DNA from 2 places in the Pseudoalteromonas sp. NZS71_1 genome. Region 2 is predicted to be linked to the other one. Evidence: predicted binding sites of a transcription regulator. Region 2 holds the regulator's gene; the other holds the start of a gene.
The links. The regulator LexA, encoded in region 2, represses DNA repair genes until DNA is damaged. The targets are predictions, from matches to a motif close to TACTGTATNNNNATACAGTA.

Region 1: a site for LexA is predicted at 2,447-2,466, ahead of I6F43_RS15565 (SulA-like leucine-rich domain-containing protein). Genes of this name have one in related genera too.

The regions. Positions count from the first base shown of each region.
Region 1 is NZ_JADYXM010000012.1:15,904-20,121, reverse strand. It holds gene I6F43_RS15580 (DUF6172 family protein) at 1-287, shown strand, start outside; gene I6F43_RS20280 (GGDEF domain-containing response regulator) at 558-1,397, shown strand; gene I6F43_RS15570 (YchJ family protein) at 1,472-1,951, opposite strand; gene I6F43_RS15565 (SulA-like leucine-rich domain-containing protein) at 1,990-2,424, opposite strand; gene I6F43_RS15560 (tetratricopeptide repeat protein) at 2,722-3,186, opposite strand; gene I6F43_RS15555 (NCS2 family permease) at 3,305-4,218, shown strand, end outside.
Region 2 is NZ_JADYXM010000015.1:75,183-79,400, forward strand. It holds gene ctaD (cytochrome c oxidase subunit I) at 1-554, opposite strand, end outside; gene coxB (cytochrome c oxidase subunit II) at 554-1,696, opposite strand; gene lexA (transcriptional repressor LexA) at 2,180-2,797, opposite strand; gene I6F43_RS17280 (PaaI family thioesterase) at 2,965-3,405, shown strand; gene I6F43_RS17285 (hypothetical protein) at 3,406-3,786, opposite strand; gene I6F43_RS17290 (membrane protein) at 4,100-4,218, shown strand, end outside.

The DNA.
Region 1 (4,218 bases), on a different contig from region 2:
CGCTAAATCACGAGAAAATCAAATACCCTCGTATGGTTGATGCTGCAAAGCACGAAGTGAAAAAATATTTGAAAAGAGAGCGTAATAAAACGCTACCTGAAGATGCTGACTATTGGGCATTTGACTGTAAGTTTGGTAACACAGCTGAAGATGCGCAAGTTGTGCATGTTGCTGAATTAAGTAACCAAATTGGCGAAATTGAAAAGCAAGGTTTGACCTCTTTCTATGTAGAGATTTTAGCTCGACCTGCTCAACGTCAACAGTTAGATTTAGATGATGACGAATAACACTTAATTTAATTAAGTGTTCGAAGTTTTAAAATGAGCCCAAGTGGCTCATTTTTTGTTTTTATGCATTAAAGATTCACCATAAATCATTTTTATTAGTAACTAATAAGTAGAATTTTAATTTATTAACATTTGCATAACAAAATATAGTGATATAGGGTGTGTTTAATTAAAAAAACAAAACAGTTGTACCATGCCTATAAATTACTCTGACCACCAATTGAAATTAAGCTTAAAGAGCTCTAAGGTACTTGTCGTTGACGATCAGCTATTAAGCTTAATTGTATTAAAAAAATATTATCAGAGCATTTTAGTGTAACAACAACGAGCTGTGGTGAGGATGCGATTGAAATTTGTAAACATAATCCGCCAGATATAATACTACTCGATATTAATATGGAAGGAATGAGTGGTATTGAAACATGTCTAAAATTAAAAAATATATCTGAAACACAAGATATCCCCGTTATTTTTGTAACCTCATCTGAAAATCAAGAAGAAGAGTGCTGGGAAGCCGGAGCTGTAGATTTTATAAAGAAACCAACTAACTCGGAAACTTTATATAGAAGAGTGCGCGCCCATATTACGATGAAACTTCAACATGACTTACTCAATCAAAAAGTATTTCTAGATGATTTAACAAAGGTATTCAATCGTCGTTATTTTGATGCGCATTTTTCTAAAATGGAACGAAGCGCCTTACGAGAAAAAGTCGACTATGCACTATTACTCATCGATATAGACTACTTTAAGCAATACAACGATCTTTATGGTCATGTGCAAGGCGATACGGTTTTAAACCTTGTTGCACAAACTATTACTAATAGTTTGCAAAGGCCAACCGATTTTGTTGCGCGTTACGGCGGCGAAGAGTTTGTAGTTGTTCTACCGCATACAAGCACTGAAGGTGCAATTTGTGTTGCTGATAAAATTAAACAAAATGTGGTCGATTTAGGAATATTACACAGATATTCAGAATATGACTTTGTTACTATTAGTATTGGCGGTGCAACCCTACAACCGTATGTAAATAACAAAAACACCTTGCAGATCGCAGATGAAAAAATGTATGAGTCCAAAATGCAAGGTCGTAACCAAGTGTGTTTTTAAGTTTAGCTAGCTAATAAATCACTTTGCCACTTAAAAACACCTTGTAGGTGATAAATATTAAATAAGATTATTTATTACACGCTATGACATTTTTTGTACTTTTTATTGCTACCACATGGGCAGTCATCATTTCTGCCCACTTTAATATCTTCAACAGGATATATAGTGCCATCTAAATAACGCCATTGAGTGTTTTCTTTAATAAACTGCGATTTTTCGTGAAGCTCACAAAATAAGTTTTGATAAAAATATTGGGCTTTAAATTCTACAGTGCCGGTATCGCCATCATGGCTTGACCCAATTACATCAAGATTTATAAATCGACAGCTGTTAGCAAAATCATTGATTTCTTTAACCGGATTTTCAGCTTGTTTTTCTTTTGCGTAGGTTTGATAAACATATTCTGCATTTTTAATAACATAAGCACTGAATCGTGAGCGCATAAGTTGTTCAGGAGAGTCAGCTTGCTTAACAGATAAGTGAAGCGGCTCGCAGCAATCGGCATAATTGTGCCCACTGCTGCAAAAACATAATGTGGTATTGAGTGAAGTCATAATAATAATACAAAGTCTAAAACATTAGTTTAACAAGCTTATTGGGCGAGTGATATCTCTGTTGTTTGAGACTTTTTAGTAAAACAGTATAGTTTTGTATTCGTTTTACTTAAATCGAACGATAGATTCGTAAGTAGTTGGTTATTAACTATATCGGTCCAGGTAATTACCGCTGCAAAGTTTCCGTTATGTAATGCAGAATTTAATACATACTCTAAATTTACTAGGTGCTTCTGTCTAATAACAAGTAATTTACTTGTATCAATAGAGCATGAGTCAAGTAAAGCTTTGCTAGGTACGTGATCTGGAGCAATTAGTAACGTCCACGCATTAGAGCTATTGTATTGGTGTAATACTTTTAAAAGCTCAAAGGTCGCTGAAATTTCATCTTCAATTTGAATCAAATTCACGCAATCGCTTTGCTCATCTTGTTGGTAACTTTTAACTGTTCTTACGGTAATAGGCTGTAACATAATTTCACTCACTGGGTTTTTATACAGTATTCATATACAGTAGTTTATACAGTGCTTTCGTGCAAGCCTTTTATGCTATTTATTTGTACAGTTATTCAGCTTTTGATCATTGTTTTTACTTTTTGAATTTATAATTCTTTATTAATCAGATTGTTATGGAATTATTTTTGAGAAGGTATTCTAAAAATAAATTTTTGAGCAGTGTCTTCATTTTGGGGTTTTATACTGTATAGGATTATCTTTGTAACCATATACAGTATTTTTTACACTGCATACAGTACTTCTGCTATAGCTAGCTTATGTGTTTTCACTCGTGCGAGGGATCATATGAGAAAACTGGAGTTGGTGGATTTGTTCGTACAAACTTGCCGCATAACATTGAGCATCTTTAAATCGCTTAGTTTCGATATGTTTGCGTATATCTGTAACCGCTGCAGTGGCAGGGGCGTACCCTTGGCTACTTGCTAAGCTTAACCAAGCTACAGCATGAAATACACTTTGTGGCACGCCTTCACCTTTCACAAAAAATAAACCTAAATAAAACTGTGCTCTATGGTTTCCCGCCATTGCAGCAAGTCGCATCCATTTTGCAGCCAATGGAGCTTGATTATTTTTTAAATAATATAGGGCTTTATTTAACGTACTTTGCTCATCTTTTTTATTATCAACGGGCACAGAGGTATTTTCGGGTTGAGTAACAAAACCTAAAATATTATCTAGCTGTTGCTCTAAGTCTTGCTCACAAGGTGTTGTTTTAAGCATATTGGTTCATTTATTATTTTAACTACTTTAACAGTTTAGTATATAGCAAGGTAAAATGTCCTGTAAAAGATAATTTTTATGTTAAAATCTCGCCACTTTTTACTATCACAAGTTTATTATGTTCGAAGCCTTATTTAAACTGAGCGAAAATAATTCAACAGTTAAACGCGAATGCGTTGCTGGCCTAACTACCTTTATAACTATGGTATACATTGTATTTGTAAACCCGGCTATGCTCGCAGAGGCTGGGATGGATCAAGGGGCTGCATTTGTAGCGACATGTATAGCAGCTGCGATAGGCTGTTTTATAATGGGTTTATGGGCTAACTATCCATTAGCATTAGCGCCTGGTATGGGACTAAATGCCTTTTTTACGTATGGTGTCGTATTAGGAATGGGTTATACCTGGCAAGCCGCGTTAGGGGCTGTATTTATGTCGGGTTGTATATTTTTGTTTTTAAGCTTATTTAAAGTCAGAGAGTGGATTATTAATGCCATACCTCTGGTGCTCAAGCGAGCAATCGCAACGGGTATAGGTGCTTTTTTAGCATTAATTGCCCTTAAAAATGCAGGCATTATTGTCTCAAGCCCGGCAACATTAGTACAGTTGGGCGACATTACTTCTCCAGGGCCGTTATTGGCTATATTAAGCTTTTTTGTAATTGCAGCGCTTTTATACCGCGATTTTAAAAGTGGCGTGCTTATTAGTATCTTATTAGTGACTGGCATTGCTTTAAGTTTGGGGCTTGTTGAATATCACGGTGTTATGGCTATGCCACCATCAATAATGCCTACTTTTATGCAGCTAGATTTTGCAGCCGCTTTTGATATATCAATGATGAGTGTTATTTTTGCTTTCTTGTTTGTCGATCTTTTTGATACTTCGGGTACATTAGTTGCGGTAACTCAAAAAGCAGGTTTAGCTGATGAAAAAGGTAACATGCCTCGTTTAGGGCGCGCATTAAGTGCTGACAGCTCAGCAACAATTGCAGGTGCGATGCTAGGTACGTCTACGACTACATCGTATATAGA
Region 2 (4,218 bases):
GTTACAATCACATTGATTGCGCCCATTATTGAGCTAATCCCCATAATATGTACGGCAAATACAAACAATGCAGTATTGTCATTACTGTATGTTGTAGACAGTGGTGCATAAAAAGTCCAACCAAATGCAGGACCCCCACCAGGCATAAATAACGATGCCAATAGGATTAAAAACGCAAACGGTAAAATCCAAAAGCTCCAGTTATTCATTCTTGGCAATGCCATATCTGGCGCGCCAATCATGAGTGGTATCATCCAGTTAGCAAGGCCTGTAAAGGCCGGCATAACCGCACCAAACACCATAATTAAACCATGCACTGTGGTCATTTGATTAAAAAAGTGAGGATCGACCAACTGTAAACCTGGTTGAAATAATTCAGCTCTGATCACCATGGCCATTCCACCACCAATTAAGAACATGGTCAGCGAAAAAATTAAATATAAACTACCTATATCTTTATGATTAGTTGTGTAAAGCCAGCGTTTAAAACCTTTAGCTGGGTGATGAGCATGATGAGCTTCATTGGCGTTAGGTTGTTCTACTATGCTACTCATTAGTTCGCCTCCACTTTGGCATCAAGTGCTGCCTGTATTTGACTCGGTTGAATAACATCACCCGTATCATTACCCCACGCATTACGTTTATAAGTAATAACCGCTGCTAATTGCTTTATAGATAACTGTTTGGCAAATGCTTGCATTGCCGTACCGGGTCGCCCATGGATAACTACATCAATGTGATCTTTTATATCGCCAAGCACTATAGGGCTGCCTTTAAGTGCAGGAAATACACCCGGTAACCCCATGCCAGTAGGCTGATGACATGCAGCACAATTGGCCATATATACTTGTTCGCCTAAAGTCATTAATTCTTCTTTTGGGAGGGTTTTATCAAGTAATGCGGCATCTGCTAATGCTGCTTTTTGTTTAGCTTGCTTTGCATCTGCAAGCCACGTTTTAAAATCAGCCTCAGATTTAGCGACCACCACAACGGGCATAAAGCCATGATCTTTACCACACAACTCAGCACATTGGCCTCGGTAAGTACCTTCTTCGTTTATGTTCGTCCATGTTTCGTTTATAAAGCCGGGATTCGCATCTTTTTTAACTGCAAAATCAGGTACCCACCAAGAGTGAATAACATCGTCAGAAGTCATTAAAAATCGTACTTTTTGATTTATTGGCAGTACGAGAGGTTTATCAACCTCAAGTAAGTAGTTAGGATTTTTATCTGCAAGATTCGCTATTTCATCTTGCGGGGTAGATAAAATAGAGTAGAACTCTACATCTTCACCCATATATTCATAATGCCATTTCCATTGCGAGCCTGTAATTTTAATAGTGAGATCAGCTTTGCTGGCATCTTCCATTGCAATTAGGGTTTTAGTGGCTGGTACTGCCATAGCAATTAAAATAACAAACGGGATTGCAGTCCAAAGTATTTCTACTTTAGTGCTTTCGTGAAATTGGGCAGGTACAGCCCCTTTAGATTTACGGTGATGAATAAGTGCCCAAAACATAATTGCGAACACTATCACCCCAATCACACAACATATTATAAATATGGTCATGTGCAGCTGATATACATTATTGCTTATATCGGTTACGCCTTTGCGCATATTGTATTGGCTGTTAGCCAAAACTGGGTGCGAAAAAACACATAATATAAGCCACAAGGTAGAGGTCAGTTTACCCATGTGACGGCTCCTTTGATGCTATTGCGAATGCAAAGCGAAGAGGCATACGGCTTAAACGCCAATTCGTTATTTTTATTTTTTTAGTCAATCTCATTTAATATTGATTGGTTTTGCTGCGCCAACAACGGGTTTGTGTATATTGTGTGTTCTCAAAACTAAAAAGCTGTGAGTTATTATTAGCTCAGCACATTAATAATTAGCTAAAAAATGAACAACAAGCAAGTTTTAGTATAAAAAACAATCAGGTGATATTGAGTAATTAATAAAAAATCAGTAACCAACTAGGTAACAGTAAGTTCAAAAGATGAGCAAAACAAAGGGGTTTAACGTATTCGGAGGGGGAAAATATAAGTGCAAAAAAGTTTACAGCTTAAATTGTCAGTGAGCTATTTATGCCCTATTTTTAGTGCGAATTTAAAACAAAAAATGCGTACTAATTAGTACGCATTTATAAAACTGCTTGTTTAAAAGCTATTTTTAAAGTCACATCCAATCAGCGTTTCTTATAACGCCAACGGCTAAGCCTTCAATATTAAAAGACTCATTCTCAAGATCTACTTCAATAGATTCAAAATCGTCGTTTTCAGCATGAAGTAATACTTTACGACCCGCTTTCTCAAGACGTTTTACAGTTACGTCTTCGTCTAGGCGGGCAACAACAACTTGCCCATTTTCAGCGGTTTGAGTACGATGTACAGCAAGTAAATCACCATCCATAATACCAATATCTTTCATGCTCATACCGTTAACGCGTAGTAAAAAATCTGCAGCCGGTTTAAACATTAATGGATCGATTTTGCAGTGACTTTCAACGTGCTCTTGCGCCAAAATAGGTGAACCAGCAGCAACACGCCCTATAAGCGGTAAACCTAATTGTTCTGGCTCTTCTTCTTCAATTAACTGAATACCACGGCTTGCACCTGGTTTCATTTTAATTGCGCCTTTTTTAGCAAGTGCTTTTAAATGTTCTTCAGCAGCATTGGCACTTTTAAAACCTAATGTTTGCGCTATTTCAGCACGTGTAGGAGGCATACCAGTGTCTTTAATAAAAACTTTAATTAGTTCGAGTATTTGAGCTTGGCGGTTCGTTAATGGTCGCATACAACTGGTTTTCCATACAGTACATTTAACTGTGAGTATATACAGTTAAATAAAAATCGCAAATTTAAATTAAGCCTTAAAATAGCCAAAGTAATTTCACTTGTGTACATTTTAGGGATATAACTAAAGCTAGGTTTATAAATGATTAAAAAAGCAAAGGAGTCATTATGAGTATTTGGTACCAGCCCATCACTTTAGAGCTGTGCAAGCAGTTAGAACAAGGCATTGATGGCCAAGGAACATTAATGAAAACCATGGGAATAGAAGTCACTGAAATTGGTGATAATTACTTAGTAGCCACTATGCCGGCAATTCCTGAGCATCATAACCCAATGGGCATGGTTCACGGCGGTGCTAACGTTGTACTTGCCGAAACAGTTGCCAGCTATGCAGCTAACTTTGTTGTCGATTTTACAAAATTTTACTGCGTGGGGCAGGAAATTAGCGCAAGTCATTTAAAAGCATCTCGCAACGACACTTTAACAGCAACGGCAAGAGCGTTTCATATTGGCAAACGTAGTTCAGTGTGGGAAATAAAAATTACAAATAGCCGCAATGAGCTGTGCTGCGTATCAAAAATGACCGCAGCAGTCGTAGAGCGAAGATAGTTACTTTTCGATTGGGTAAATTGTAATTTCCATACCCGCACCAATCGCAGATATACGTAGTAATGTATCTGCATCTAAGGCTTGATTAAAGCACTTAGGGGAAGTGCCCGATTCAAAACCAATATCAAACGTTCTACGTGAACAGCTTAACCATTGCTTTAGCGCGTTACGCGAACACGATTCAATAAGCTCACATATATGGTTTATTGCTTTGTCAGGCGTGTTTACTACACCTGTTGCTTCAATACGCGCTAATTGACGGTATTCGTCTTTGTCATAATGTAAAATCGTCGCGACTTTTTTCAAGTCTGCCACTAGCAAACTAATATCTTGCTTTGATTCAAGCTCAAGATCTACATTTAAAAATTGAATTTCCGACATCGTTTCGTATTTATCCTCTAATAATTTCATTGCAAACTTTAACGCAGTTTTACCGTTATACCAAATCAACTATGCTCTATTAACCACTTTATATAGATATTTCGCAGCTTTTAAGTATTTTTTAGCGTTTAAAGCTAGCTGGATATCAAACACTCAGCTCAATTAAACAAATAATTCATGTTAGCAATTTAAGTGTAATCTTTTTTATTTTTAAATGATTACAGTAAGCTATAGTTTAAACTGCGACAAAATGTCGCAGTAACTAATCCCATTAATGTAATAAACTAGCCTCTAAAAATAATAAGACTAAAACATGAATAAAAAAATATTTAAGTATGCTCGCAAGTTACATAAATGGCTCGGTTATTTGCTCACATTACAAATTTTAGCTTGGCTATTAGGCGGTTTAGTCATGAGCGCTATTCCTCTTGA